2 regions of the Bacillus sp. SRL543 genome follow, and region 2 is predicted to be linked to the other one. Evidence: predicted binding sites of a transcription regulator. Region 2 holds the regulator's gene; the other holds the start of a gene.
The links. The regulator LexA, encoded in region 2, represses DNA repair genes until DNA is damaged. The targets are predictions, from matches to a motif close to CGAACATATGTTCG.

Region 1: AC4E8B_RS13980 (DUF6434 domain-containing protein) is a predicted target of LexA. The motif match lies at 4,873-4,886, and genes of this name have one in related genera.

The regions. Positions count from the first base shown of each region.
Region 1 is NZ_OZ481794.1:2,737,584-2,753,562, forward strand. It holds gene AC4E8B_RS13950 (FAD/NAD(P)-binding protein) at 1-847, opposite strand, end outside; gene AC4E8B_RS13955 (permease) at 1,388-2,383, shown strand; gene AC4E8B_RS13960 (TIGR03943 family putative permease subunit) at 2,397-3,386, shown strand; gene AC4E8B_RS13965 (mycothiol transferase) at 3,417-3,617, opposite strand; gene AC4E8B_RS13970 (hypothetical protein) at 3,618-3,938, opposite strand; gene AC4E8B_RS13975 (DUF4083 family protein) at 4,058-4,231, shown strand; gene AC4E8B_RS13980 (DUF6434 domain-containing protein) at 4,268-4,837, opposite strand; gene AC4E8B_RS13985 (DUF2243 domain-containing protein) at 4,988-5,491, shown strand; gene AC4E8B_RS13990 (cytochrome c oxidase assembly protein) at 5,478-6,299, shown strand; gene AC4E8B_RS13995 (STAS domain-containing protein) at 6,336-7,184, opposite strand; gene AC4E8B_RS14000 (STAS domain-containing protein) at 7,416-8,249, opposite strand; gene AC4E8B_RS14005 (aminoglycoside phosphotransferase family protein) at 8,355-9,209, opposite strand; gene AC4E8B_RS14010 (alpha/beta fold hydrolase) at 9,266-10,162, opposite strand; gene AC4E8B_RS14015 (hypothetical protein) at 10,159-10,797, opposite strand; gene AC4E8B_RS14020 (MFS transporter) at 11,164-12,414, shown strand; gene AC4E8B_RS14025 (DUF3231 family protein) at 12,557-13,069, shown strand; gene AC4E8B_RS14030 (VTT domain-containing protein) at 13,210-13,569, shown strand; gene AC4E8B_RS14035 (FeoA family protein) at 13,722-13,973, shown strand; gene AC4E8B_RS14040 (FeoB small GTPase domain-containing protein) at 13,970-14,704, shown strand; gene AC4E8B_RS14045 (nucleoside recognition domain-containing protein) at 14,664-15,979, shown strand, end outside.
Region 2 is NZ_OZ481794.1:2,041,812-2,057,790, reverse strand. It holds gene AC4E8B_RS10390 (CcdC family protein) at 1-231, opposite strand, end outside; gene AC4E8B_RS10385 (response regulator) at 367-726, opposite strand; gene AC4E8B_RS10380 (cytochrome c biogenesis protein CcdA) at 963-1,670, opposite strand; gene AC4E8B_RS10375 (Spo0E family sporulation regulatory protein-aspartic acid phosphatase) at 1,992-2,165, shown strand; gene AC4E8B_RS10370 (ABC transporter ATP-binding protein) at 2,215-4,014, opposite strand; gene AC4E8B_RS10365 (ABC transporter transmembrane domain-containing protein) at 4,004-5,767, opposite strand; gene AC4E8B_RS10360 (hypothetical protein) at 5,975-6,244, shown strand; gene AC4E8B_RS10355 (hypothetical protein) at 6,290-6,487, opposite strand; gene AC4E8B_RS10350 (YneF family protein) at 6,627-6,842, opposite strand; gene sirA (sporulation inhibitor of replication protein SirA) at 6,929-7,366, opposite strand; gene tkt (transketolase) at 7,568-9,568, opposite strand; gene AC4E8B_RS10335 (DUF896 domain-containing protein) at 9,748-9,987, opposite strand; gene AC4E8B_RS10330 (YneB family resolvase-like protein) at 10,117-10,764, opposite strand; gene yneA (cell division suppressor protein YneA) at 10,780-11,112, opposite strand; gene lexA (transcriptional repressor LexA) at 11,271-11,894, shown strand; gene AC4E8B_RS10315 (DUF4257 domain-containing protein) at 12,148-12,429, shown strand; gene AC4E8B_RS10310 (DL-endopeptidase inhibitor IseA) at 12,635-13,177, shown strand; gene AC4E8B_RS10305 (helix-turn-helix domain-containing protein) at 13,337-13,870, opposite strand; gene AC4E8B_RS10300 (hypothetical protein) at 13,979-14,386, opposite strand; gene AC4E8B_RS10295 (hypothetical protein) at 14,590-15,111, shown strand; gene AC4E8B_RS10290 (hypothetical protein) at 15,194-15,439, opposite strand.

The DNA.
Region 1 (15,979 bases), 700 kb from region 2:
CAATAAGGTGAAGCTTTTCCTCTTTAGCCAAATGCTTGATTTTTGACAGAAGATCAAATGGAAGAGATCCCTTATTCCTTGCTTTTATAATCTGCCGGCGTTTTTCCTTCCAGGATTCAAGCTTGCGGAAGCCATATTGGTTTTTGGGACCGAGCCACCCTGGATCACTGTCAAAATCATGCACCCTGAATGGATGACGTTTAAGCAATGTTGCCTTGCCAGGATATTGTGTACTTAATCTTATGGCCAAATGAGCCCCCGTTATCCCTCCGCCAAGGATCGTAAAAGGACCTTTTAGATGCTTTAAATCTGGAATGCCTTTTTCAAAAATATGATAAATGGAAGGGCATCCTTCTTCTTTCATCTTAATGGCCCATTCAGGAAAGAAAGGCTCTTCTCCAATCCCGATTGCAATGGCTAGATTTTTTGTATCTAATGTACGGCCATCCTGAAGGGCAACATGCCAGCCGCCCTCCCGCTCCAAAGCTTCGCTCACCCTGCCCTGCACCCATGAATCTTTTATTTTTGTTTCCTGGATAACATGCTGGCAATGCTCATTGAATAATCTTAATGAAGGTCTCTTATACCTGCCGTAGAATGCTTTCGTTTGTTCGGTATCACCTGCAAATTTCTGCAGGCTGAAAGGCCCGTCATCGATATGATGCACAGAAGGAGATCTCAAATAAGGCATCGAAATGGCAGATGTGCAATGGTTCCAATTAAATAGCGGATCATGATGCGGATCAATAATTGACAGCCCTTCTAAGGATACTTTTTTCTTTCTCAGCAAGAAAGCAGCCAGCGTAACACCCTGGATTCCCCCTCCGACAATGACCCATTCTTTCATATTTATAACCCTCCTTGAAAAAGTGCCATGCTGATGTGTGATTATGTAAAGTGGCTTCAGCTTTTTGTGTTTATTAGCTAGTTTTTTCTTTTATTAGTAAGTTTTTCAGTTTATTAGCAACTATTCCAATTTATTAGCAACTTTTTCCTTTTATTAGCAACCATTCCAATTTATTAGCAACTTTTCAGTTTTATTAGCAACTTCAACGCCAAATGTAACTCCAAATAAAACGTAATAATTCCGATTTATTAATTAAACCATAACTTTTAAACTTATGCAATCCCTACTCCTGGTAAGGTTCTCTAACGTTCTTTGTGCCTGCATCTACCCTGGTTCTATTCTCTAAGCAATTCCTCTTGGAACGACTGGCGCATCTCTTTCCCTGAATGAACAGGTATTCCAGCCTCCTAAACTGCTATGAATGGGACAGGAATATTCCCATGGACAAACACATATAGTTAGCTTAGAATGTGTAAAGCGTAATTATTACGTTTACTTCAAATTCCATTACCGGCGAGTGCTGTTATTTAGGAGGGTAATATGAATCGAATAATGAAAAGCAATATGGGCGATTTGACAGGTCTGATTATCGCTGTTACAGCGGGCCTGTTTATCTTTTCGATTGTCAGCTTTCAGGAAGCAGTGGAGCTTCCCTCATCATTGCTCAATTTGAATACTATCTTTATCAGTATTTTAATAGAGGCGCTTCCATTTGTATTGATCGGCGTTCTTATAGCTGGATTTATACAGATTTTTGTGACTGAGGACCATATTAAGAAATGGATACCGAAGAATAAATATATGGCGATACTGATGAGCTGTACGGCGGGAGCCCTTTTTCCAGCATGTGAATGCGGCATTGTTCCGATTATACGAAGGCTCGTAGGCAAAGGGGTGCCTATTTATGCGGGAATTGGCTTTATGCTCACTGGACCGCTTATCAACCCGATCGTTATTGCTTCTACATATATGGCATTTGGCAATGATGCGAAGATGGCCGGTCTTAGGATGGGGCTGGGTTTTGTCATTGCACTGGCATCGGCTTTTGCTGTCAGCCTATTCTTCAAAGGCAATCAATTTAAAAAAGGCCTTCATACAGAGGCCGCGCATTCGATGAACAAAGCTCCCTTTTTGGACAGGCTTTGGTCGATGCTGACACATTCTATTGATGAGTTCTTTGATATGGCAAAATATTTAATACTAGGGGCTTTCCTGGCTTCATTCGTCCAGGTATACTTGCCTGCAAGGACACTGCTCGAGGCAGGGAGCGGCCCTGTCACATCACTGCTGGTGATGATGGGCCTTGCTTTCATACTCTCTTTATGCTCGGAGGCCGATGCATTCATTGGAGCTTCATTCGGCAGCATATTCCCTTCTGCCTCTGTATTGGGCTTCCTGATTTTCGGCCCTATGATTGATTTGAAAAACACACTGATGATGCTGAGCGTATTTCGGAAAAGATTTGTTTTATCCGTGCTGCTGATTGTCGCAGTAACCGTTTTTGTAACTTTGCTTGCAGCACAGAGTTTAAGGTAAGGAGGGAGATACATTGACCATAAATTATCAGCAAGGGTTGAGGGCTCTGATTTTGCTTATCTTTTCCTCATTAATTTTCAAACTGCATTATACTGGGGAAATAAACAAGTACATCAATCCGAAATATGAGAGCCTCAGCCAAATCGCTTCAATTATTTTCCTGGTTTTGTTTTTTATACAGATCACACGTATCTGGGAACAAAAGAAAGATAAACACCATCATCTGGAAGAAGCTAGATGCTGCCATCATGAGGATGATAACCATGACTGCGGGCATCATCATGATCATGGCACCTACCCTTTTACAGCAAAAAAGCTGCTATCCTATACGATCATCATCTTCCCCTTGATTACGGGCTTCCTCCTCCCGCCCAAGGTGCTGGACGCATCGATTGCGGATAAAAAAGGGGGAATGGCCATTTTATCGCATGGAAAGCAGAAGGCAGACCAGGATAGAGCAGAAACAGAGGAGCAGCAGACTGGCAAGAATCAAGCGGCAACAGAAGAGCAGCTCGAGGAAGAACATGGAGCCATTTTAGACGAAAACGAGCCAGATCCAAATCTGGAAAACCAGCCTGTCATGACAAATGATGAATACACAGCATACAAAAAAAGCCTGGCAAAAAGCAATAATATTCTTTTGAATGACGATGTGTATGCAGCCTATTATGAAAGCATGCATGAAGATCTGGACAGCTTTGTGGGAAAAGAGATCGAGCTGAAGGGGTTTGTTTATAAAGAAGAAGGCTTTAGCGAAGACCAGCTTGTCATCTCCCGTTTCCTTGTTTCACATTGTGTGGCAGATGCAAGCATTGTCGGCTTTTTATCACAGTTTCAAGAAGCCGCAGGGCTGGAAGCTGACAGCTGGATAAAAGCAAAAGGAACAATTGAGATGGCTGAATATAATGGCACAATGCTGCCGCTCCTTAAAGTGACAGAATGGGAATCGATCAGTGAGCCCGATCAGCCATATATTTATCCAATAACAATCAAGGTTATATAAAGAGGGGCGGACACATAGATCCGCCCTTTTTCATGCATGCCCATCTTCAAGCCCTCTTATAACCTTGATCTGGCCTCTGTGGCTGACTTCATCCTCTATGACGTGGAACCACATCCAATAGTGATTATATGCCAGCCCATTTTCCCAGTAATGATCCTTAAGGAGCCAGTCTTCATCAGCGGCCTTCAGTTTTTCCAATGTGTTACTCCGGACTTCATTGAGTTCAGCTATCTAAAACTCCAGATCAATGCCTCTATACTTTTCTCTGGACAGATTACCCAGTTCCAGTGCAGTTCCCCATTTTGCTCTTTCATCCTCATTTAAGTCCCTTTGCTCAAAAGTTATAATGGTGTGGACAAATTCGACCGCAGCCATGTGCATCAGCAGGGCACCGATTGAATTAGAGGCCTCGTCGATCAAAAAATCGAGCCGGGATTGATCCAGCCCCTGTATTTCACTAAGTGTTACAGAACTTGAATGTTTGAGCATGCTCACCACATCAGCTACTCTTCTGCCGTATCCTGCAGCAGGCTTTATCCGGTAATCAATCAAGAAAACTCCCCCTGGTGCTGCCCCTAAATCCCTCTGTTCCCCTGCTGAAATTGTAAATTTAATTCCATAAATAAACAGGAGAAATGTTATACTGGAAAAAAAGAAAGGTTGTGGAAAGTATGTTTAACAGTGGAGATGTTATATTCCAGATTTTTATGTTTGCCGTTATGGCTGGCATGGTTTTTGCTGTCTATTTTCTTGTCCGTTGGCTGGTTATGGGAAAACCCGAATCCAAAATGGAACAGAAACTGGACAGAATCATTGAACTGCTTGAGGAGGAGAAAAAAAGCTAGCCTCCCCTGCCGGCTGGCCCGGAAATATGGAGGAATCTATTCCGAGGATCTATATTCATTGCTTCCAGGCATGCTTTTAATTTGCATCCACGCTGTAATAGCCTCAGCTCTGCTTTTTCCCTGGTTTTTCGGGTCTGCATAATAATCACGGATAAACCGGTTGTATTCGAACTGCCGGCCTATCTCACGTTGATAGGAAGGATCCTTTTTCCGGTTTTCTTCCTCGTACCACGCTGATACAGCATCGCTGTAGGTCTTTCCGGCATTAGTCTTAAAATATTCTTGTATATAAGTAGAAAAGTGAAAATGTGAACCTATGACACTTTTGAAAAATGCACGGACTTCCTGAGAACAAGTATGTTTCTCACAAATGACAGTATCAAGGCTTAATGGGGCTCTGGCAGCGCGGGGCTTTGGACTTCTTTTTTTCATCGGGCCTTTCTTCTCCCCTGTCGTCAGATATATCTCAATCCTTTCCGACAGCTCCGCTTTTCCGCCTGACGTACTCATCCTTTCTTCCCTGCAGAAAGCCTGAAGCTCTGCTTTCAGCCAATAATATTCACTAAATTCTTTTAAGCTTATTTTGCTGGTAAGTTTCGGCCTCATTTAATCCTCCATTAACTTTTCTTCCATTCAATTATAGAACGAATGTTCTTAAAAAACAAGAATTAAGGGAAATTATTCCACTGCTTAAATTTGCGTTATTATGGGTAGATTGGTGAGAAAAGGACTTTTTTAAAAATAGGAGGTTGGCTGATGGCAAGAATGGACAAAAATCTTTCCCATGTTCAGGCAAAGTTTGCCGGCAGGAACCTGGGTTCTGGTGTTTTGTTTGGAGTGGGCCTGGCAGCTTTTTTCGATGAAGCTGTTTTTCACCAGCTTTTGCACTGGCATCATTTTTACGACCTTTCCACCACGGCCGCTGGACTGGTTTCTGACGGTTTTTTTCATGCATTCAGCTGGTTTGCCACTGTAGCAGCTTTATTTATGCTTGCAGACCTCCGCCGGAGGGCAGCCTGGTGGCGGAAGAGATGGATGAGCGGCGTCATGCTGGGTTCAGGAGGCTTCAATTTTTATGACGGAACTATCCAGCATAAAGTCATGAGAATCCATCAAATTCGCTATGAGGTTGAAATTTTGCCTTATGATCTGGCCTGGAATGCTCTTGCGCTAGTTTTCATTCTTTCAGGAACCATGCTTTTCCTGAGGACGAACAAACAGCTGCGAAAGGCAGGTGCAGCAGCAGATGCACGGCAATAGCCATCAGCACCATGAAGCTGCCGCTGGTGCTGATTTATTCGCTGCCCAAAGTACTCTTGTTGTGTTTTTTGTATGGCTGCTTCTCATGTACCTTGCAGTCCAATATTTCGGGAAACGTGATTGGCCTTTATACAGGACAATTCTTTGGATTGCCGGAATCTTTTGCTGTATAGCAGCGGCAGGTCCAATAGCTTCCTGGTCCCACAATAATTTTTCAATGCACATGATGGGCCACCTGCTCCTCGGGATGCTCGGCCCCCTGCTGATGGTCCTTTCCGCTCCTGTCACATTGATTTTGAGGATGCTGCCTGCTGCATATGCCAGAAGGGGGGCCAGATTGTTAAAATCCCGTTTTTTTTGGTTTGTATCCCATCCGGCTATAGCGGCATTCTTAAATATAGGAGGGCTTTGGCTTTTATATACAACCGATTTGTTTACAAGGATGCATGAACAGCCTCTGCTTTACCTGCTGGTCCATTTCCATGTTTTCCTGGCAGGATATCTATTTACGGCTTCGTTTATCTCAATTGAGCCTTCTCCGCATAGAAAGAGCTTTATGCCGAGGGCAGCCATCCTGATCACAGCCCTGGCCGGTCATGGTATATTATCTAAATACCTCTACGCCCATCCCCCTGCAGGCGTATCAATGGATCAGGCCCAGAGCGGCGCTGTCCTCATGTATTATGGCGGAGATATGATAGACCTGTTCATCATCATTTTTTTCTGCCTTGAATGGTATAAAGCGAGGCGGCCTAGAGATACCGGGATCAGCACTGCACGCTTGCAGCACCGGGACGCCATAGAATAAGGAGAGCACTGCCGAGTCGGCAGTGCTCTCCTTATTCTATAGTACCTTCTGTTTATTAAGCTGTCTAAGCGCCTTTTTGAGGCTGCCCAGGAAGACAAGCCCGTCTACCTCAAGTCCCAGATTAACCATAGTCTGCGCTATTTCGGGGCGTATGCCGGTGAAAATCACCTCTATGCCAAGAAGCTTGAGCGCATCAGTGACTTTGAAGAGCTCATTGGCCACCATTGTATCCACGATCATTACACCTGATATATCAAGTATTAAGTGTGAGATGCCTAATTCCCTGGACTTTTCAAGTGTTTCTTCCATTAACAGCTGCGCCCTGTCAGTATCTATATCACCAATCAGCGGAAGAATCGCAACAGAGTCTGTAATAGGAACAACCGGTACTGAAAGCTCCAGGAAAGCTTTTTTGGAATTATTCAGTGTATCTGTATACGATTTCACATAAGCCAGGCTGAATGCATGAACCGCCTTATCAAGAAGTGGATCAATTGTTTCTAATATTTCAAAAACAGTGCCTGCTGACATTTCCTCTTTAAGAACTTCATTTTTGATTACTTCCCATATGTATTTCCGATAAAGTGACGTATCCATTAACGCCTCATCAAGGGACACTCCTTGAACGCACAGATTTTTTCCTGTTTCGGCCCCCCAGTTTTCAAAAACTCCTGATACTTCTTCTCCTTTGGAAGACTTGATGAGACTGTCTCCAAACATGCTGATAAAAGCAGCTCTTAAATCCAGAATCTCTTTTTCATATTTGCTGACTTCTTCTCTTTCTATATCTGTCAGATCAGCAAATCGCTCTGTCTGGACCTGGTTGGCAATCTGCATTTTTTCCTGATTAATTCTTTCCCCTATATGCGCAAGTTCTCTTGTCATAAGCTCCCCCAACATAAATATACAAAGAATCTTTTATTTATTTTAGTTTATTATACCGGCAGCATTTCAAATTTCCTAGCTTTTCAGCGATAAATTATGCTTTTTACCAATATATATATTTAACCGTTTTTTTTGATGGTTAAACGTACTTTGAAAAATTAATATCCTGCCGGGCTGCTGACATTATACAGAAAAGGAAGCTGCAGGTTTACAGCTTCCAAAATAATGAATTTATTTAAGAGAATTAATGGCCCTCTCCAGGGTGGAGGTAACACGGATCTTATCAAATGAGATTCCCAGCTGCACTGCTGTCTGGGCAATTTCGGGCCGGATTCCTGATAGCGTACTCTTCACGCCAATCAGTGTAAGAGTCTCTATGAGCTGAAAAATCTGGTGGGCAACCATCGTATCAATCATGACCACTCCCGACAGGTCGATGAAAAGATGGTTAACCTTCTTCTCGTTGCATTCGAGCAGTGTATGCTCAAGAATGAACTTGGCTCTTGCCGTATCAATATCGCCAACTAGCGGCAGCAATGCTGCATTATTATTAAGTGAAATGACCGGAGAGCTGAGTTCGTTGATCATTTCCTGGCTGGCCTTCAGCCTGGCTTCAGAAAATTTGTGGTTTTCCTGGGTAAACCAGGTCATCACCTTGCTGAAAGCCTTGATGATCAGCCTGTTCCAGGTGTTGATCTGCTCCTGAGAGTACTTTCCTTCATGTTCCTTGACGAAATCTTCCATCAGATCAAGATACTGTTCCTCTGTGTTAAAGAACTCTCTTAAAATATAATGGATTGGAGTACTCAAATGCTCTTCATCTGATGCAATGGCAAGAACCCATTGCTCGAATTCGCGGAAAAACTCATCCTCTTCCATGACAAAAACTTTACAGAAGTGTTCATGGAACTCATGATTCTGCTGTTTGATCGTCCGGACAACATCAGGATTATTCGAGCTGTATACCCCTTTTGGATCACTTTTGTCCAAAGAAGCATACCAGTCTTCTGTTAGCTGCCATGTTTTATCTACTAAAAATTCATGTAAAACTTCATTTCTATGCATAGCTTCCCCTGAGACCTCTCTATTTTAAGATATTTTCTTTTTACTATTGTAGCATTTCTGCTTACATGGGTCATCTTTTAAACTGCATGGAAAATCTATTTCCTCTTAGACTTTCCTGCTCTCATCCAGCAGCGCTTTAAATACCCAAATACTGTTAAGAAAGGAAGGCTCACAGCTGCTGTTTTCTTCCCAGCTCCATGACGCCGATAGGATCGAATGGGCATATCCCCAGCTGATCAGCTTTTCCCTTTGCAGGCCGGCTATCTCCGCGAACAGTTCAATTCTTCTAGAGATGACAGGTTCGGCCCCTGTTTCAGGCAGCCGATTGAGCAGGTACTGAATAGCATCATATTCCCTTTCCCCGATCATCCCTTTTGGATCGATGATGACCCAGCCTTTTTTCCCGCCATCCAGGATATTATAGTGATGCAAATCTCCGTGAAGAAGGAATTGGGCTTTTGTATTTTTTATGTTTTCAGCAAAAACGGCGGCAGCTTCATTCAGCATTGAAGCTGTTATAGGTCCCAGCCCTTCCGGATTTTCACGGAAAATCCGCTGAAGACTTCTATGCCGCTCCTCCATCCCAGGCAAATCAGATGATTCCTGCGCAGGGACCCAAAGGTTCTTCATCAGATTTGCCGCAATCCCTGCGGCTTTTTCATCATCTTCTATTTGAGCAAGTGTTGAACCGGGGGACACCTTTTCAAGGAGGAGAATTCCTTTTTCTACGTCAGCATCAAATACTTTTACGACGCCCGGACCTTTAAGCCGTTCCAATGCATATGCCTCACCTTTTGATTCACCGCTTGGTACGGACAGTTTTAGAACTGCCTCTGTTCCATTTGCCATGATAACAGGCGCGGCAAAATTATAGGAAAGCTTATAATGCTCCCCGATTTTGAGCTTCCATCGCTGCTCGCATTCTTCGATTAAATAATCAAAGTCCGAAAGCCATTTCATGCCTCTCTCTTTATGTACATTTATGATGGTTCTTTTAAACGCTTCAGGCAAGTCCATTAAACGGATAGCCTTCCAGATTTTATGCTTTTATAAAAAGATTTGACGGCGTCTGCAGCCTGTAAGGGAAACTGCAGCCAAACATACGCATGCAGTGAGTTCGGGATGTAGGTAATGCGATGTTCCCGGATAAAGGAAGAAAAATGCCTGATGCTTTTTTCCGCCATTCTGTTCTCAGACTCCTCCTGGCTTGGCAGAAAAAGAACAGGACAGCTGATTTTACCGTAATAGTCTTCCAGCCTGATATCCCAGCATGTTGAAATAAAGCCGGCAAGGACGTTCTTTGTAAAGCGATTTGCAAAGTGTCCGTTTACTCTTTGTTCCATCGTGCTTCTTATGAAAACTTCTGCATGTCTGTTCCAGATTCCCGCTTCCTTGAATTCTTTTTCCATTGACGTAAGATACTCTTCAGCTGAGGAGAAAAAAAGTTCTTCTTCATTATTAATGCTTGCCAGGAGCTCTGTTCTTTCCATCTCTGCCTCTTCTTTTGTTCCTTCCAGCAAGCTGTATTCACCCCAGCGATCATATAATCCGCCTTCACAAACAAGCGATTTGACCATTTCAGGGTGGGAGGCTGCGATGCTGAGCCCAACTTCTGCCCCCATGGAGCTGCCAATGATATGGCAGCATTCAGTGCCCCACTCATTTAATAGGAAAATTATATCTTCAGCCATTTCGTCAATATGGTAGCCGCTTTCAGGTTTTTCTGATTTACCATGTCCCCTGAAATCCGGTGCAATTACACTATAGTCTGCAGCGAAATGCGGTAAGATGCCATGCCAGGCCTGCAATGTCCCTCCGCTGAAATGCAGAAACAGTATGACTGGTTTTTCAGATAGATTTTGGGCGACGTTCAATGTAAATCCATTAGGCAATTGAATTTTTTCTTCCTTCATGACAGACCCCTTTCCCGTTCTATTTCCCTGATCGTATTAAACTCCAATTCAAACCCGGATGGCTCTTGTCCGAATGCATCCTCAAATTCTTTAAATACGAAAGAAATTTCTTCCAGGTTCTCCGGCAGAGGCGGCACAACTGTAAAGGTGAACGACATGCTGCCGTTTCCTCCTTTCGCACCGCGCGTTCTGCAATCATAGCCTCCTTCAATATATAACATGAAATGTCCCAATAGATGATATCTGGCGGGTACGTGCTCTTCAGCTGTTTCATCCCATTCAACTGCCATGGTAATGACACTCGCATTGCTGTATTGTTTGACCGCGGTCATGCTATAAAGCTTCCCATCTCTTTCTACACTTCTCAATACAGGAACATATTTTATAAAACCTTCTGGCTCTGCCCGGAGCCTCAATTCTTCTTCCATGCGCATTGTTTCGAAAATGGCTTTAACAAAGTCTGGATAAAGACCAAGCTTTTCAGCCCAATGTTCAAGCTGGTCTTCTGGCGGGATGCCCGGATTATTGTCTGCTGCCGCTTTCCTTTCAATCAACAATGAAAGAATCTTTTCATCATATGGTGCAGCCCTTTGGTCATAATGCTCTGGATAACGGAATTTCTTTTGTCTTATCATATAGCTTCCTCCTTCAATGAGACTGCACTTCCGGACAGTGACAGATACCAAAATCATTCTTATGATTATTTTAAACTTTCTGTCATCATTTTAAAATCATATCCTCCGCTGAATATGTCGATTGTTTAATCTGTTCCTACTCTTGCCTTCCCCATTAGATTCCGGTAATATATGTATATTAATTTACCGGAAGGGTGACAAAAGGGCGATGAACAACTAATTCTTTTTGGGAAATGTTCGTAATTCATTTATACGATTCTTTTCTGGATAGGATTAGTGCACCCTTTCGTGACAGCAGGCAGAATACCTCTGCACTGCTGTACACCCAAGGAGCCTCCTGCCCAGAAAAATCCAGGAGGTTTTTCTATGTCAGAAAATATGCTTGCAGAAAAAGCAGGCTTTGGGGCGCTGTTTCAAAATCGCGTCATCAGAACCATCCTGCTTTCCGTCTTTTTCCTGCAAATCGGAATCTGGGTCCGTAATTACTCGATCCTTCTTTATGTGATCGAAAAAACAAATGAAAACCCGGTAGCCGTGTCTCTTATATCAGTCGCCGAATTTGCGCCGATTTTCCTGTTTTCTTTTATCGGCGGGACGTTTGCAGACAGGTGGAGGCCGAAAAAAACCATGGTTTGGTGCGATTTATTAAGTGCCTTGTCCATTTTTGCAGTGCTGCTGACCCTTCTGTTCGGAAGCTGGAAAGTGATATTCTTTGCGACGCTGGTCTCTTCGATTCTGTCTCAATTTTCCCAGCCTGCCGGAATGAAGCTTTTCAAGCTGCATGTGCCTGCAGAGTTGGTTCAGATGGGAATGTCTATTTACCAGACTGTATTTGCGCTTTTCATGATTCTTGGGCCGATTATCGGAACCTTTGTCTATCAGCGCTTCGGGATCATGGCAGCCATTGCTGTCATGGGTATTGCTTTTATCCTCTCTGCCCTCATCCTGCTTTTGCTGCCGGCTGACAGAGAATTGGATGAAGCATCTGAAAGAAAATCACTGTTCCAGGAAATGAAGGATGGTTTCCGCTATGTCTGGAGCAGCAGGCCGCTTACACTGCTCGGAGGCTGCTTTGCGGCTGCCGGCCTTGCTATCGGCCTTACCCAGCCGCTCGGCGTCTTTCTCATAACTGACAGGCTTGGCCTGCCAAAAGAGGAGCTGCAATGGCTGATGACTGCTTTTGGAGCCGGTATGATACTTGGAGGCGGCGTAACAGTAGCTTTTTCCAAGAAGGCACAGCCCCAGCTGCTTCTTGCGCTTGGAATGGCGGCCAGTGCAATCGGCTTCATAGGAATGGGCCTTTCCACCGCTTTCTGGCTCACGCTTGCTGCACAATTTTTCTCCGGCCTGTTTATGCCGTGCATCCATATCGGCATTAATACGATGATTCTGCAAAACACAGAAGAACACTTTATTGGCAGGGTCAATGGCATTCTGAATCCCCTTTTTATGGGAGCGACTGTTATTACCATGTCAATGTCCGGCTGGCTGCTCAGCAAGCTTTCCATCGTCCTGATTTATGAAGCTTCAGCTGTACTCCTGGCGGTCGGAATTCTTATCCTCCTGCCCATCATGGGAAGGAGCTCCGTTAAATCTGGAGTGAGCGAAGAAATATAACTTAAAGCTTGAGGCGAGTCAGCCTCAAGTTTTTTTGTGCTTTATAAAAAGATGAAATGAATTCCAGGCAGATTGGCAATACTACCCTTGTGCTTAACAGAAAGGCGGCACTTTGATGAGAGATAACTTAAGGAGGTTTATGATGGGAATTTTAAGCGGCAACCCGAAGGAAGAACCGCTGCATTATGGCGAAGTATTTAGTATCTGGTCCTCCCAGCTTGCAGGAAATGCGATGATTGCAGGCTATCAGACCATGATGAACCATGCAGGTGACGATGATCTTAAGAAGCTATTGACTGAAGCAATTGAACTCGGCAAAGAAAACCGCAGGCAGGTAGAGGAACTGCTGAAAGAGAATGGAGTAGGCCTGCCGCCGGCACTGCCTGAACGGCCGGATGCGTGCCTGGATGACATCCCGGTTGGCGCAAGGGTTTCCGACATGGAGATAGCGGGAACACTTTCTGCGGATATTGCAGCAGGGCTTGTTGCCTGCAGCCAGGTTATGGGTATGTCAATCCGTGAAGACGTAGCCATGATGTATGGACAGTTCCACACTCAAAAAGCCCAGCTTGGCGCCAAGGTCTTGCGCCTGAATAAAGAAAAAGGCTGGCTGATCCCTCCTCCCCTGCATCTGTCTAAAGGGAAGGACTGCTAGCAGCCCAAGAATGGGAGCTAACTATCTCCCAAATTAAATCTTAATTACTTAAAAAATCAGCCTTGAGCTCTAGGAGGAAATACAGCCGGGGCTGATTCTTTATGCCGGAAAATTTTTACACTTAATAACAGAAAATAATCATGTTTTGGGCAGCCCGCATCGGCGGTATGAAACTGATTGCAAGAATAGTCAAGGATAAGCATATGCAAAAATACCAGGCTTTTGTCCAAAAAAATGAAACGCTCATCGTCGCCCTTCTTTTCATCATCCCCATTTTGCCGGATGAAATTATTTGCGCGGGTTCAGGAATCAGCGGTATATCTTTCCGGCGTTTCTTCCTCATAGCCGGCATTACAAAAGTGATTACTTCCTGTACGCTTGCCTGCTCAGTCAAGCTGGCAAATCTGCTGAATCTTACAGCACCCCAGCTGGTCTTTAGCTGCACATCGGCGGGGGTTGCGGCTCTTGCTGTGTCTGCTATCCTTCAAAAGTTTTTTTAAAGCAAAAAATATAGACAAGAATCCCGTTTTTAGGCCTCTGAAAGTCAGAGGCCTTTTTTATTTTTTTCGCACATTTATTGACAATATGAAAATATATTCATATTATAAAATCAAAAGTTGGCATAGGGCAAAAAATAAGCAGGAGGGAAATAATGATGATTGAACCTAAAAAAATATCGCTGTATGAGGGAAAAAAAGGAGAGCTTATAAGAATCTCCTCCTTGAAGGTTGAAGGCATCATGAGGAGAAGGCTTCTTGACCTGGGTTTTGTCCCAGGCGCCATTGTTGAGGTAATCAGAAAGAGCCCGCTTGGGGATCCCATCGCTTTTCGAGTCAGCCATACATCCATCGCTTTAAGAAAAGAGGAAAGCACAAAAATTGAAGGTGAGCTGATGGAAGGATGAACCACTATCAAATTGCTCTTGCCGGAAACCCGAATACAGGAAAAAGTACACTTTTCAATGCCCTTACAGGTTTAAAGCAGCATACCGGAAATTGGGCAGGAAAAACAGTGGATATGAAAAAAGGAGGATTTCAGCACAAAACCAAACATTATGAGATGGTCGACCTTCCCGGCACCTATTCTCTTTATTCAAATTCACTGGACGAGGAGATTGCCAGAAATTATATCGTCTTCGAAAAGCCTGACCTGACCATTGTTATTCTTGATGCAACGGCTCTGGAAAGGAATCTGAATTTAGCTTTGCAGGTATTGGAGATGACTGACCGTGTCATTATCTGCATCAATCTGATTGATGAAGCGGAAAAACTCGGTATCAGTATCAGGGAAAAAATTCTTATGAAGCGGCTGGGCGTTCCGGTGATCAAAATCTCCGCCCGGAATAAAACAGGCATTCCCTTGCTCTTGGATACAATAGACAGGGTCATTACAGGAACAATCGAGATGGAACCTTATAAGATGTCCTATGATGATGAAACAGAACAAAAAATCAGAACGCTTGAGCCATTGGTCAAAAAGGCATTCGGAAATGCGGTATCGGCCAGATGGCTTACATTAAGGCTTCTTGACGGGGACACAGAGCTTCTAAAGCAATTAGAAATCAGGATTCAGGCAGAAAAGGAGGCAAAAGTAAATGGAATTTCATCCGGAGAGCATACAACCATCGGCAGCTGATCTCATAAAGAATGCAGAACAGCTTTCCTCACCGGGCGTACGCGACCGGATAGTGGAGCAGCTCTATAATAAAAGCAATCAGCTCATGAAGGAAGGAGTATCTTTCACAAAAAACAAATATGATCAGCGCACCGAAAAGCTGGATAGCATCTTTACCTCTCCCCTTCTTGGATTCCCTATCATGCTGGTCCTCCTTGGAACTGTGTTTTATTTAACCATTGCAGGAGCTAACATCCCATCTTCCATGCTGGCAAATTTCTTCACATGGGTTGAAGGATATTTATCTTCGGCTTTTGTTTGGATGAATGCTCCTGAATGGCTGCATGGAATGCTTGTTCTCGGATTATACCGCGGCACATGCTGGGTAATCAGTGTCATGCTTCCGCCCATGGCTATTTTCTTCCCGACATTTGCACTTTTGGAAAACTACGGATATCTACCCAGGGTCGCTTTTAATATGGATCGTATTTTTAAGACGGTCGGTGCCCATGGCAAGCAGTCACTGACCATGGCGATGGGGTTCGGCTGCAATGCTGCAGCCGTCATGTCCTCCAGGATCATCGAGTCGCCCCGCGAGCGTATGCTGGCAATTCTGACAAACAACTTCGTTCCCTGCAATGGGCGCTGGGGTACTTTGATCGTCCTGGCATCTCTATTCATGGCAGCAGGATTTACGGGCGGCATGAAAACGCTTGTCTCTACTTCGGTTATAGTCGGAATTGTCCTGTTTGGAATAGTGGTGACTTTTGCGGTTTCCTGGATCCTTTCGAAGACAGCCTTAAAAGGAGTACCGACTCACTATACACTTGAACTTCCGCCATACAGAAGGCCGAAATTCTTCGATACAGTCATCCGGGCATCTCTGACGAAGTCATGGTCTGTCCTTGTCAGGGCAGTCAAAGTAGCAGCGCCGGCAGGCATATTAACATGGGTTCTGGCAAATGTACAGGCTGGAGATGCAAGCATTCTCATGCATATCGTCCAATTCCTTGATCCAGTTGGCCAGGCGATTGGTCTGGACGGCTTTATTTTAATGGCTTTTCTGATCGGTCTTCCTGCCAATGAAATTGTCCTCCCTATCCTGCTGATGGGCTATTTATCCCAAGGTGCGCTGATGGACGTGGAGGGAATAGAAGATTTGAAAGGCATACTCCTCGACCATGGCTGGACTTGGCTTACTGCATTGAATATGATGCTGTTTTCCCTTCTGCATTACCCTTGCGGCACAACCCTGGTTAATATCTATAAAGAGACCAAGAGCGTGAAATGGACGGT
Region 2 (15,979 bases):
TTTGATCAGCAGGATTGAAAACAGCATGCCGACTCCGGCAGCTTCTAATATCTCAAGCGGTGTGACGCGAAAGTACGGAAAGACGAACATCAATGCGCCTGTGCTCATGAAAAGCGGCGGCAAGATGATCTTTTTGGCTGAAGCAGGTTTCTTGGCTGCCCGCATCCGGATGAACATGACAAAAACAGCCATGCAGATGGCTCCGATCGAAGAAGCTACAACCATGTTCATAGCATTCATCCTTTTTATGTTTAATATTTACCATTATATTATATCCTAAATTCCTCTGTTTAGAAAATATTTTTCGGGACTTTGGACATCAGGGCAAAAAGAAAAGCCATTTAAGCGGCCTTAAATGGCTTTGAATCAGCTGAGGACCCGGTTGACTGCTTCCAGTACCCGGCCTTCATCGAATGGCTTCACAATAAAATCCTTGGCGCCTGCTTCGATGGCTTCGACGACCATCTTCTGCTGGCCCATCGCTGAGCACATCACTACCTTGGCATCCGGAAATTCCTGTCTGATTTCCTTCATGGCTTCAAGGCCGCTCATTTCCGGCATGGTAATATCCATGGTAACAAGCTCCGGCTTCAGCTCACGGTAAAGATCTATTGCTTCGCGGCCGTTTTCGGCCTCCCCGACGATTTCATGCTCGGCTTTCTTCAGGATGCCGGTTAAGGTGAGTCTCATGAATTTTGCGTCATCTACAATTAATATTCTTGCCATGCTGGTTCCCCCTCGACACTGCAACAGAAATCAATCTATTATTATGTATTTTTCTATATTTTCAAACGTCAAAATCACCTTCAGACAAAAGAGCACATATTTCAATATAACGCAATGTGATGGAGAATTCAATCCAAAGAATACGACAAATTTCGCTTTTCCATCATTTTTCAAGTTGTAATTTAAGGAAAAATGACTAAGTAAAAGAAAACCCGGCATGATCGCCGGGCTATCACTTAGAAACCTTTGAATCCGCCAAACAGAGCTGTGATAATCGAAATGATCTGAGTCATCCAGTTAAAGAACAGCACTATACCCATAACAATCATCAGATATCCGCCGATCTTCATGATTTTTACATTATTGCGGCGGATCCACTGCATTTTGCCGATGAAGAACGACAGCACGAAGAATGGAATCGCAAATCCGAGTGAATAGGCTATCATATACACAAGGCCTGATCCCGGGTTGGAGGCAGCAAGCGCCCATACTGACATAAGGATCGGCCCTGTGCATGGGGTCCAGCCTGCTGCAAATGCCAGCCCGATGAGGACTGAGCCCAGGTAGCCGCCCGGCCTGTTCTTGAATTCCATTCGCCTCTCCTTCATGAGTGCCTCCGGCTTGAAGACACCGACGACCATCAATCCGAAGATAACAATGAAGATTGCGCCGATCTGCCTGATCAGATCATTGTAATCGCTGAATATTCTTCCAATAAAAGAACCGCCAAAGCCGAGTGCGATGAAAATGATGCAAAACCCGAGCAGGAAGAAAAGGGTATGCAGCATGCTCCGCCTTTGCAGCATTGCGTTTTCTTCTTTCAGCTCGCCCACTGACATGCCGGTTATGTATGATAAGAATGCGGGATACAATGGCAGGCAGCAGGGAGAAATGAAGCTCAGGAAGCCCGCTCCAAGGGCAATGAATATATTGACATCTGTCATTCAGGACACCTTCTTTTCCTTGATTCCTTACCATTTTAACAAAAGCCGGCCGAGAAAGATAATGGACAGGTTGTGAACACTTTGTGACCTACTATAATTATATTAAAAACATATAAAGGACATGTTATAATTTTGATAATGTTTTTGTCATATCCGAAAAACTTTCTTTTGAATTTATTACCATTATTCGATATACTGTATGAGTAACTAACATTATTTGTTATAATCTATCATGTTTTTACATGGTTATGAATTGGAAGCATACATATAAACGATAATAAAATGGGGCCTCTTTAAATCCACAGGAAAGGACTATCAGCCGTGGCAGCAAAACAAGAACTACTGTCTTTGATTGAGAAGAAGCGGGCTGAACTAATCCATGTCGCCATGAAAAATGGCCTGCATTCAACTGCTGCGATTAAGTACAGTCAGGAGCTTGACCATCTCTTGAACGAATATAACCGCATTTTTATAAAAAAGGTTCAGACGCAATAGAAAAACAGCTTGGAAGCTATAAAAGCCCAAGCTGTTTTTATTTTGTCTTTCAGGCATTTCCGACTGCGTCTTCCACCCTCTCGACTGAGCCATTCTGCAGCAGGTACATCTTATGGTACAAGCCTTTCAGGGCGAGCAGCTCCTGATGGGTGCCCCGTTCAACAATTTCCCCCTGGTGCAGAACAAGGATCAGTTCGGCATCCTGGATGGTGGAAAGCCTGTGGGCGATGGCAATCGTCGTCCTGCCCTTCCTCATCTTCTCAAGGGCCGTCTGGATGGCCTCCTCTGTCTCTGTGTCGATGTTGGCGGTTGCTTCATCAAGGACAAGGATCTTCGGATTGCTGGCAATCGTCCGGGCAAAAGCGATCAGCTGCCTCTGTCCGCTGGAGAAGGTCGAGCCCCTCTCAACCACCTTGTGATTGTAGCGGTCATCAAGCTTCTCAATGAAGGTGTGCGCCTGAACGAAATGGGCTGCTTCTTCTATTTCCTTATCAGTCATCTCAATATCATGGAGGCGGATATTGTCCTTAACCGTTCCGTAGAACAGAAACGGATCCTGGAGGACAAGGCCAAGCTTCTCCCTCAGCTCTTCCCTTGGATAAGACTTAATCGACTGCCCGTCGATCAGAATGTCGCCCCTTGAGAATTCGTAGAACCTCATCATCAGATTGATGATCGAGCTCTTTCCGCTTCCTGTATGGCCAACCAGCGCCACTGTTTCGCCCGGCTTGGCAGTAAAACTGATGTTTTTCAGCACATCCCGCTTTCCATCATAAGAAAAGCTGACATCCTTGAATTCAATCTGTCCGTCGCCGATTGAAAGCTTCTCTTCCTTCTGGGCAGGCGCGAGCTCTTCTTCATCAAGGAGCCTGAATACCCTAGAGCCGGCAATGATGGCCTGCTGGTACATAGAAAGCCGCTGCATCATATTGTTGACCGGCTCGAAAAAGCGGTCCAGATAGCTGACAAAGGCAAATAATACCCCGATCTCAATCGGATTTTCGAATGATGTGATCCCGAAAAAGCCCAGGACAATCACAAGCGCAAGTGTGTACACAAGATCGATCGCCGGCCTGAGCAGCAGCCCATCGACCTTGATATTCCTCATTCCTGCATCATAATGCTTTTGGTTGATGTCCCCGAATTCTTTTCGGAGGCGCTTTTCCTGCCTGAACACCTGGATGATCCCCATACCCTGGAGCGACTCGCTGAGCTTTGCGTTAAGCTGGCTGAGCCTTTCCCTCATATCCTGATAAAAGCGAGAGCTGTATTTCCGGTACATCTGCATGATCATAAAAATGATAGGAAGAATCACCAGGCAGAATAATGCCAGCTGGACATTCAATGCAAACATGGCGATGAATATCCCGATCAATAGGAAGCCGCTCTGGATGAAGATAACCAGGACGCTGACAAACATATCCTTGATAGCCTCTGTATCATTTGTGACGCGCGAGACAATGCTTCCGGCAGGTGTCTGGTCGAAGTATTTAAGGCCGAGCGACTGCACCTTTGAGAAGACGTCGATCCGCAGCTGCTGAATGATTTTTAAAGCGATTTCCTGAAACTTAAGGAGCTGGAAATAAGAGATCAGGACATTCATGACCTGGATGCCGATATAGCCTGCGCCCAGCAGCAGCAAAGGCTCATATGCCAGGTTCCTTGGTGTCAGGTAATCATCGATGAATATTTTAACAAGGATCGGCCCCATGATATCGCCGATCGTTGTCAGCAATAACAGGCTGAAGGCCAGGATGATCGTTGGTTTATGCGGCTTAGTATAGGCAAGGAGCCGGTATAGGACGCTCCGCTGTTCTTTCTTATTAATATCCTGCTGGTTATGCTCCATGGCTTCTGCCTCCGTGCTCTACAAGTTCTTCAAGCTGCTGGCGGAGATACATGCTCTTATACCAGCCTTCCTGCTCCATCAGCTCAACATGTGTGCCTTTTTGTGTGATTCTGCCCTCATCTAGCACAATGATCACATTCGCATGCTGGATGGCGCTCAGGCGGTGGGCCGTGATGATCGTCGTCTTGCCTGCCCTGTTTTGCCTGAGTCCGTTCAGGATGGCTTCTTCTGTCTTCGCATCGACCGCTGACAGGGAGTCATCCAGGATCAGCACTTCCGGATCCATCATGAGTGCCCTGGCGATTGAGATCCGCTGCTTCTGCCCGCCTGACAGAGAAACGCCGCGCTCACCGACAACCGTTTCGTAACTCTCCGTAAATTGAAGGATATCTTCATGGATATTGGCAAGCTTAGCTGCCTTGAATACTTCCTCCCGCTCTGCTGAAGGGTTTGCAAAGGCGATATTTTCTGCAACCGTGGCTGAAAAAAGGAAATGGTCCTGCGGCACATAGCCGATGGCCTCATGAAGCTTTTCCAGCGAATACTCATCGACAGAATGGCTGCCGAAGCGGACATCGCCTTCAAAGCCGTCAAATTCCCTTATTAATAGCTTAAGGAGAGTCGTTTTCCCGGCACCTGTCTTCCCGACGATCCCTAAGGTTTCTCCCCTTCTCAACTGGAAGATGATATCTTCAAGGACAGGCTTATCTTCGTTCGGGTAATGAAATTGCCTGATATCATAGACAATATCCCCGCTCGGAACGATTTGCAGGGCATTCTCCTTGTCAGCCACTTCTGCCTTTTCAGAGAGCAGGCTCATGATCCGGTCATTGGATGCACGGCCTCTTTCAACGATATTAAAGAGCCAGCCAAAGGCAAGCATCGGCCAAATCAAAAGTCCCAAGTAAGTTGTAAAAGAAACAAGCTCCCCGATCGTCAATGCCCCTGAAATCACATATCTGGCACCAAATGCGACAGACAGGAAAAACGAAATGCCGACAATGATGCTGATTGTCGGATCAAAGAGCGAATCTACCCTGGCGACTGAAATATTTTTTTCCACCACATCATGTGATTGCTTCCGGAAGTCCTCGATATCTTCTTTTTCCTGGCCAAAGGTCTTGATGACTTTGATGCCCGTGATGCTTTCCTGTGTTTTATCATTCAAAGCAGAAAAAGCTTCCTGAGCTCCATGAAAGCGCCTATGGAGGAGCGTCCCATACCAGCTCGTCAGGATGGCCATGAACGGCATCGGGATCAGGCAGATGAGCGTCAGCTTCCAGCTGATTGTCGCAGCCATGGCAATGATCACAAATCCCCCTGTGGCAAGCGAGTCGACAAGGGTCAGGACCCCTGCGCCTGCCGTCTGCTGGACCGCCTGCAGGTCATTGGTCGCATGGGCCATCAGGTCACCGACCCGCTTTCTTTGGTAAAAAGATTGCGGCATCACAGTAAAATGCCGATACAGCCTGTTCCTCAGCTGCCTGGACAGCTTGACGGCTGACCCGAAAATCATGATCCGCCAATAATAGCGCAATATGTACATCATGAGTGCTGCTCCGATCAGTATCAGGAGCCATTTGACAAGAAGGCCGTTTGTCAGGGTATCGTTTTTGATATGGTCAACAACGATACCGATGACTTTCGGCGGAATCAGCTGCAGGAATGCCACAAACAGCAGCAATACAATTCCTGTCACATACGATTTCTTTTCTTGCTTAAAAAACCACATTAAATCTGCAAATACCTTCATGCTTGCTTCCCCCGGCTCTCGTTTTCCTTAATTTGCCTCAATTATGCTTCAAATAGTTTATCAAATATTATAAAAATAAGAAAGATTTTTTCGAATGGAAGGAAATAAGGGCATCTACATCATTTCTCCAAATCCGTGATATTGGCTGGGACAAGTTGGAGCGTACAAGCATTAACTATAGAGATAAAAACGAAAAGAGGTGTTTAAATGTCTGCTTGTATTCCATCTTTGCCAAGTTTGCCGACAGTTGTGACAGTCTGCTGGTTCCGGAACCCATTAAGCCCTGTATCACTGAGAAGGATTTCCCAGGCGACTGTTTTGGGGAATGACGCAGAAGCCTGCCTTGAGACACTTGAAACAGGAGCCCTTTACGGCCCCGCATCCGATTGCCTTCTGGCTAACGGCTTTCAGCTCGTGACTCTGCTTGACTTCGGCATCTACGGATTTTCCGTTTTCACATCTGCACCAGAAGCATAATAAAAGAGGACAAGTATCCCTGCTGCCCAGGGTGCTTGTCCTCTATCAGCTTCCGTTTCCGTCATAAAGCCGCACAAAATGCTCCATCAGCTCTTCTTCTGAAATCTGGATCCGATGCTCCAGGTCTTTCGTCCGCAAGACATATTCCTTAATACCGATGAATTCAGACTCTGCAATCAGCCAGAATATTGTACCGCGTTTGAATTTGCCGTTAAAGCCGGTTTTCAATCTGTATTTTTTCATGTTACCCTCAATTTAAAATTTGCTCAATCTATCTAAAAAGCCGCTTCTCTCTGTCATTATAACAGAAAAAGCGGCTTTCTTGATGTACAGTGATGGCTCCGTAACAGACCCTTTTACTCTCAGCAGAGCTATGTAAGCCTTACTTGCCGGACTGCTTGTTCATGGCAGACATCATCTGATTAATTTTCTTCTGTGATGGTTTCATCCCCATTTGCATCATCATCATTTTAAGCATTTGTTCGTTGATTGGCGGATTTTTCTTTAAGTAGCTCATCATATATTTACGAGCAATGAAAAATCCTAGTGCTACACCGGCGATCAATGCCAGTATACCAACTAGAATAACGTCCCACATTCAAAACTTCCTCCTTCATGTTGTCTATCATACAGTGTACTAAACCAAAGGTTATTATACAATATCTGCACCTGTTTTTCCCCTATTTAAATAAATTTTCTTTCTTTGATCGGCTTCAGCCATCCATAGCGGCTGTTATTCATATCAACCGCCAAATAAGAGGATTCGTTTTTCCTGAGGATTTCAAAGAACACCGTTTCAGCATCATAATTCCCATGTGATTCTATCACTAAACATCGGTCATAGACTTCAAGCCGCGCCGCACTGTTTTTTCCGCTTTGAATGACATAGGCCCCCTGATCGGCGGATGCCCCTTTTTTCCTTGAAAGCTGCTGTGTGAGATACTGGTGAAGCCTGAGGGCAGGGATTGGCCTGGTGATAAACTCAATCTGCCGGGAAAGGATCGATTTCAGCTCTCCCTTAGAACGGCTGTATTCCTGAAAGAGCTGGTAGAACATCCGCTCTCTGCCAAAATAATGCGAAGCAAATTCATCTTCTATTAAATAAAGCTGATAGGTTCTCACCAACATCTCCTCCAATATCTTCTATATTGCTTCAAGTATAAGGGAACAGAATCAGTTACTTTGTCTTTCAGCGTCAAAAATAGGCACTAGTTTTGTCGAACAGGCCGATTTGACTATATATTCTATTGAAATATTGTAAATTTTCAATTAATTAAATACAAATAAAAAAGAGAGCGTACTCTGACGCTCTCTTTATACCCTTTATAGAAGGGCCTTTAAACGTGCTACCACATTTTCTACTGTAAAGCCATACTCTTCAATGATCTTCTCGCCTGGTGCAGATGCGCCGAATGTATCAATCGCCAATACATCCCCTTCATCACCTGCATATCTGTGCCAGCCAAGTGAAGAGCCCATTTCGATTGCAAGGCGTTTCTTCACAGCCTTCGGAATGACGCTTTCTTTGTATTCCTTGGATTGTGCTTCAAAGCGGTCCCAAGCAGGCATGGAAACAACCGCAGCCTCAATGCCTTCTTTCTTCAATGCTTCCTGAGCTTTCACCGCAAGATGCACTTCAGATCCGGAAGCAAGCAGCAGGGCATCTGCCTGGTTTTTGCCTGCAGGTGAGACAACATAAGCACCCTTAGACACACCATCATAGGCGTTTTTGTCAGTATCCTGAAGGGTAGGCAGGTTTTGGCGCGTCAGCACAAGCGCTGTCGGCTTATCCTGTGATTCTACCGCCACTTTCCATGCAGCTGAAGTTTCATTTCCATCAGCCGGACGGATGACAGACAGGTTAGGCATCGCACGAAGTGATGCAAGCTGTTCAACCGGCTCATGAGTAGGGCCGTCCTCACCGACAGCAATGCTGTCATGCGTGAATACATAAGTAACAGGAAGTCCCATAAGAGCAGCCAGGCGGACTGCAGGGCGAAGATAATCAGAGAATACGAAGAAGGTTCCTCCGAATACCTTTAAGCCGCCGTGGAGGGCCATGCCGTTAAGCGCAGCACCCATGGCAAATTCCCTTACGCCGAACCAGATGTTGCGGCCTTCGAATGAAGCAGGGGTAAAGTCGCCTGAGCCTTTGATCATCGTTTTGTTTGAACCGGCAAGGTCAGCAGATCCGCCGATGAAGAATGGAAGATTCTGCGCGACTCCGTTCAGTGCTTCGCCGGAAGATGCGCGGCTTGCCAGGCTTGAACCTGTTTCATAAACTGGAATGTCCTTATCCCATCCTTCTGGAAGTTCGCCATCCATTGCTCCCTGAAGCTGGGCACCGAGCTCAGGGAATTCCTGCTTATAGCTGTCGAGCATAGAGTTCCACTCCTGCTCAGTCTGCGCTCCGCGGTCAGCGATATGCTTTTTGAAGTGGCTGTACACTTCCTCCGGAACATGGAAATCTTCTTCAAAGGTCCACTTGTAAGCTTCCTTCGTCAGCTTAAGCTCATCAGCTCCAAGCGGGGCTCCGTGTACGTCAGATTTTCCGGATTTATTTGGAGAACCAAATCCGATGACCGTTTTTACTTCGATCATAGTCGGGCGGTCAAGATCTCCTCTTGCTTCTTCAAGCGCATTCGCTACTTCGCTAAGATCATTGCCATCCTCAACACGGATATATTGCCATCCGTATGATTCAAATCTTTGCGCTACACTTTCAGAGAAAGAACGGTCAAGATCGCCGTCAAGGGAGATATCATTTGAATCATAAAGGACAACCAGCTTGCCAAGCTTCAAGTGGCCTGCAAGCGATGCAGCTTCGGCAGATACACCTTCCATGAGGTCACCGTCGCCGCAGATGCTGTATGTAAAGTGGTCGACTACATTATACTTGTCTTTATTGTAAACAGCTGCAAGATGGCGTTCTGCCATGGCCATGCCGACTGCCATGGCAATGCCTTGTCCAAGCGGGCCTGTTGTCGCGTCTACGCCCTTCGTATGTTTATATTCAGGGTGTCCAGGAGTTTTGCTTCCCCACTGGCGGAATTCCTTCAAATCATCGATTGTGAGACCGTAGCCTGATAAGTGCAGCAGGCTGTATAAAAGCATAGAGCCATGTCCTGCAGACAGGACAAACCTGTCACGGTTAAACCACTCAGGATTAGCCGGGTTATGGTTCATGAAACGGCTCCAGAGTGTATATGCCATCGGAGCTGCCCCCATCGGCATGCCAGGGTGGCCGGAATTAGCTTTTTCAATCGCATCGATAGATAAAGTTCTGATCGAGCTTATCGACAAATCATCAATAGATTCAAACATATACTACATCCTTCCTTTATAAAGAATCTTACTTTTTAATATTATAGCGGCTCTTAATTTTACACAACTGAGAAGCTTCTGTATAGCTTGTGCATTTTGAAAACCTGTATGTAAAAGAGAACCAAAAATAAATCCAAAAAGGGAACACATATTTATGAGTCCCTTTTTGGCATGGTGCATCAATGAAGGCGTTTCTTTTCGTCCTCGCGGAGCTTTTTGATCTTTTTCGGTGTAACATCATTCCCTTTGGGATCCATGATGGTTACACCTTTTAAGGTTGTAAGCATATTGGAACGGAAAGTCTGCAGATACTCGCTGCGAAGCTTCGTCTGCTCCTTGGCCTCTTCGGTCGTCAGTCCTGTGGTTTTTGCTTTGTTTGCCAGCTCATTGATTCTGGCCATTTTATCTTTAGGCAGCATAATAACGCTCCTTTTTCATTCATTTCATTTAGCTTTCTCTAGTCGTTTCCCCTTAAAACCCTGGTCTAAACGGCCGGAGAATACATCAAATGTTACTATAAAAAAAAGCGTTTGCCAAGGCAAACACTCTTACTCTTCCTGTGCATCTATGTATTCCTGATAGCGCCTGTGCACCGTCGCCTTGGAAATAGGATAGCCGAAGCCCCTGAGAGTTGCCGCAATCTCCGAAAATGTAAGCTTGCTGGCTCTAAGGCGGACAATTTCTTCTATTGGAACCTCAATCCGCTCCCTTCCGGAGTGCTCCCCCAGATTCTTAAGGTTCTTCTCCGGCCTGAACCCTCTGTGCACTGCCCTTTTCATGCCTCTTTTGATCTTGATATTATGCAGCTTGCGCTGATATTCTTCCACCATTGAGACAATATTAAGAACCATGGAATCTGATTCGGAAAGCTGCAGCTCCCCATTATGGGAAATGCTGTAGAGCATAGCGCCCTCTTTATATATGAAGTGAAGCAGGGCGATTTTTGCATTGCCCCTTCCGAGCCTCGTTTCATCCTGGATGAGGATGGCTTTGATCCCCTCAGTCTTAATAAGGTCAAGGAGCTCAAGCACACCGTCCCTCTCCAGGTCATACCCGCTGGCCTGTTCCCTGATGACTGCGGCTACTTCAAAGCCTTTTTCCCCGGCAAGTGCAGCCAGTTCCTCTTCCTGCCTCTCCAGTGATGTTTCCTGTGTTTCTTTTGTTGTTGATACCCTGCAATAGATTACTGCTTTCATATATGCTCCTTTATGTTATTCACCCGCAAAGTTCTGAAGGTCATCCTGCAGCTGCCTTGTATGGCTGTCCGCTTTTACCGGGATAAGGATCTGCTCACCCGCTTTGATCGTGCTGCCCGCTATTCCGTTCTCCTCTTCCACCCACATCACGAATTCTTCTGCTGACAGCTTGTGCTTTTCCGAAAATTGCTGAGACAGCCCCCATAATGTATCACCTTCATCTACTGTTACTTCTATATAGTCTTCTTCCCCGAAAATCCTGTCATATCCGGTAAGCAGCAAAGCCGACCCAAAGCTTAAAACGATAAGTATAATAGCATATGAATACTGGTTCCACAATTTTTTCATAAAAGACACCCCGTCATAAGAATATATGTTCGCATTTCGTTGAATTTATTATAAACCGAACATGTGTTTTCCGTCAACAAAAATTCGAACTTATGTTTGTATCTGTTTCGGGTACATGCTATAATTTAATCAATAATAACCATACGGGGTGCGAATACATGGCTAAAATATCCAAAAGGCAGCAGGACATACTGGAATTTATCAAAGAAGAAGTAAAGGCAAAAGGTTATCCCCCTTCAGTAAGGGAAATCGGGGAAGCGGTCGGCCTGGCGTCCAGCTCGACAGTGCACGGGCATCTCGCCCGGCTCGAAAGCAAGGGGATGATCAGAAGGGATCCGACAAAGCCGCGCGCAATTGAAATCCTGGAGCTTGATGAGACATCACATATCCCAAGGAACAATGTTGTAAATGTCCCTATACTCGGGAAGGTCACAGCAGGACAGCCGATCACCGCGATTGAAAATGTAGAAGAATTCTTCCCGCTGCCGGAAAGCATGGCACCGGCAGCCGAACAGGTCTTCATGCTTGAGATCATGGGTGAAAGTATGATCGAAGCCGGCATCCTTGACGGCGACTATGTCATCGTCCGCCAGCAGCAGTCAGCCAACAACGGCGATATTGTCGTGGCAATGACAGATGAAGATGAAGCAACCGTCAAGCGGTTCTTCAAGGAAAGGGATTATATCAGGCTTCAGCCTGAAAACTCTACAATGGAGCCGATCATCCTCCGGAATGTTTCCATTCTCGGCAAGGTCATTGGCGTATACCGCCATATTCACTGATTATATGATTCTCTCAGCCCGGGCACCTGATCGCCTGGGCTGTTTTCTGCTCAAAAAACCTTGTGAATACTAGAATAGTCGCATCTGCTGCTGCTTAGTTTTTCCTGAAGAGTAAATATGTACTATTAAATAAATCTGAAAATTCAGTCATTTTATCCATATCTTCACCCGGCAGGTCTGTTATATAATAGAAGCAACACCATGATTGACCTAAGGTCGCACCAAAAATTCCGGCTTTAGGAGTGTGAGGCAAATGTGGCAGCATGTCGTCTTCGCAATATTCATTGGTGGCCTTGTCGGCGCGGTTGGGCATCTAAAGAAACACGGGAAGCTGATCATGCCGAAAAGAACGAAGCAATTCATCTATCTCGGCTTTTTGGAGGAAATGGTATTGGGATCACTCGCCTCAGCGCTGCTTGTGCTTTCATCAGATGCAAGCTCCCTCTTGAAGGTAGCATTCCTGTCCATGCTTGCAGGACTGGGCGGTGAAGCCTTGATCCGCAGTCTTGACTTAATAAGGGCCGAAAAGAAATGAAACAGGAGGAAAAGCGGAAATTATGCTGAAACTATCACGAGTACAAACGTAAGAAGCCTCTCCCGGAAAGTTGGGAAGAGGCTCTTTTTACGCCTGAAAACTGTAAACAATCATCTGCATTTCGGTAACTTTTCTGTAACTCTTTTGAGGAGAAGGAAAGGTAATATAAGGTTAGAAAGCAAATACACTTATTGGAGGCTTTAAAATGAAAAAACTATTATCCATCCTGTTAGCCGCTGTCGCCCTGTTTACATTCAGTCTTGGCGCCTCAGCAAAATCCGCGGGCGGAGACTTAAGCAGCAAGAAAGCAATCGAACTGGCGGTTAACGCACGTGTGCATCACTGGAACAGCATGAACGGCCATATCCCATCCAAAAAGAACACAGCCTGCTCTATCAAAACTTTTCAATACAAAGGCACGGAATATCGCTACCTGTGCAGTGAAATCAATACTAAAAGCAAGCTGACCAAGTACCTTAATGAATCATTCACCTTAAATGCCATCAGCAAAGGCTACAAAAAATACAGATTCATTGAGTATAAAGGCAAGATGGCACAGCCGAATGCTGATGGCGGCAGCCTGCTTGAATGGAATAAAGCCAAAGCAAAGCTCATCTATTCCAGAAAAGATATCCGCCAGTTCGAATTTACGGTCCCTTACGGCGAAAAGCAATATGAAAAGAAAAAAGTTACGTTTGTAAAGGTCCTCGGGAAGTGGCAGATTAATGCTTTTGATGCGGTGAGATAATGTAAGGAACATGCACTGCCTTGGACGATTGTTCAAGGCAATTTCCTATTGCTTTAAAATTCCTATAAATTTATACATGGCTAATTATCGCATTCATTCTGAACTGTATTAGTTTTAAAATCGAATCGATTAGAAGATGCAATTACCTGTATTTTATAATTAAAGACCCAATGCATTTATTTTAATCCCAAATGTACCAATGCCAATTAATTCCCCATCGTCCCCAAGCAAGGGATATCCTACTATGTAATGCGTGTGTACTTCATTGTTATATTCGTATTCTGCAAATGTTCCTGATGTTTCTTTTGTATCAATCACTCTCTGCTTCAGGGATATCAGTTTTTGCGAATCGATGCAAAAACTTAATTCATCATCCCTGGCACCTATGAACTGATTAACTTCCGCCTGATTAGCAGAATCAAAGATCCATGTATACCTCAGCTCAAGGTCACTGTGTGCCAGCATGCATTTCGTCTGCGTAAACACCTCTTGAAAGGCGGCTAAATCAGATAATAACAGCGAAGGGTTAATATCCAGTACTTTGGCGATATTCCTGCTTATATCAACACTGGGATTCCTTGTTCCAGATTCAATTTGTGAATAATAAGCACGATCGATGAAAATCAGATCGGCCACATCTGCTTGAGTCATATTTTTGCTTTTCCTGAGTGTTATCAGCCAGTCACGTTTCATTTCATACCTCCCTCTTTAACATAATAAAGCCCTCCTGCAAAAATGAGAAGGGCTGGTTCAGGTCGAATGTGCAATTTTAATAAAAAAATGGCTGCCATACTGCTTGTCTTACTTGGAATCCAGATTTTGATTTAGATAAAAAAAGCTCTTCAAAGGAATCTCTTCGTAACTGCAGCCAAATTTGCTTTTAACATGGTCATTCAGCGCATACTCCAAGTTTCCTGCATAAAAATTCACTCTAACATGGCAATGTGCAAGTGCAAGATGATCAGTAAAGCTTTTTGCCAGCTGGTCCAGGTGATATATATGATCATCCAGAACTTTTTCCACTGAGTATACTTCTGCTTTAACGATATTTGATCTCATTTCATCAGATGGTACATGATCTTCCTGGGGGAAATCAGCAAGAGTACAGGCCCTTTTTTCATCAATGATAATCATCCGATAAGTTCTATCTTCCAAAAAAATGTCCCATGCTTCCAGTTCAGTCAAATTCAGTATCCTTTCAAAGTGCATGCACATAACCACCCTTTAGAATTTTCGATTTATCTATCTTTAATCCATTAAAAAAGGACATCCATTCCCTCTGAAATTTAGAAAGTAATGCCCTGATTATATATAAACCATAGGCTATAAAAATTTTCCCAACCCTCTTGATATTCCTGCCGTTAAAATATCAGGTTATAATTGTATAAATTATACAGTTGGGAGATAGATTTTTGAAGAAAATATTAACTTACGTACTCTTCATCCTATTGATAAGTTCAGGATGTTCTAATGAAAATGAAAAAAAAGACCTTCTTGCTGTAAGCCACAATTCTACAGAGGAACTGAAGACCTGGTCGCCCACACCTCATACAGTTATAGAACTGGAAGGGAAGTCTTTAAATTTATATGGAGAATCAGGAAAATACGCCCTTTCTCCGGATGTATTCAGGGTAGATACACAAGGGATACACACTTGGTATTTATGGGTGACACCAGAAGAAAAAAAGAAAATGCTTCATGAGAAAGTTACCATTAAGGGGATCAGTGAGAAAGATAAAAACGAGGAGATATACCTTGCGAACACCATGGTGGTTGATTTGTCCAGCGATGAAAAACAGAGCATGCCCTATTCGGAAAATGCATTAAAATTCGTCGCGAATATTACTCCAGTCAGGGAAGGACGCTGGAAATTAAACAGTTATGTGGACAACACACTCCTAGGAACTACTGTCACCGAGGCACAGCCAAAGTAAGGAAGAAATTCAGCCCTTTAAGGATAAAAGGGCCTTTTTTGAATTAGAAAAAGTCCTCTAGAGTGAGAAAGGTTTTTTTCCATTAAAAGAAAAAATAGAATATGCCGAAAGATAGTGACAATCCAAAGAAAATAGTCATCACCAAGTTAAAGTTATATGATCTATCTTTTTGCTTGGAATGAAGAATAGTTCTTGCCAAAGAAGCAAAAAAAATCAGTGATACCGTGGCCACAAAGAACAATTCTTTCTTACCCATAATTAAGAATGAGGTTGATGCTAAAAAGAGAAAGATGGCAGCTGCTTTTGGCCAGACCGGAGAATTATCCATTTGTCCCCTCCCTTTTTAGTGTATTATAAGCAATCTTATCGCGGTAGGAAAGAGGAAAATAAACTAACATATTGAGTAAAAAGCAAGCTATATGAGCATCCAGTATGGCCCGGCAGGACCATATCCGAATAAAAAGAAATATGAAAAGGCAAGAATGAACCAATTCGAGGACTGACCGGCTTTCTTAAGCGTCTGATTGACTCATATTCCCCACTAGAGGCACTCTGTTCGGCTTTTTTTCTTTAGAGTGCCTCATAGATTTATACTGAGTCACTCTGCCCAGCTTCTCCCGCCATCAGAGTGATTCATATTCTCCTCTTGAAGCACTCTGGTTAGCTCTTTCAGGTTTAGAGTGACTCATATCCTTATTTCGAAGCACTCTGGTTGGCTTTTTCAGGTTTAGAGTGACTCATATCCTTATTTTGAGGCACTCTGGTTGGCTTTTTCAGCTTTAGAGTGATTCATATTCTTAATTTAAGGCACTCTGCTCAGCCTTTCCCACCATCAGAGTGATTCATATTCTTAATTTAAGGCACTCTG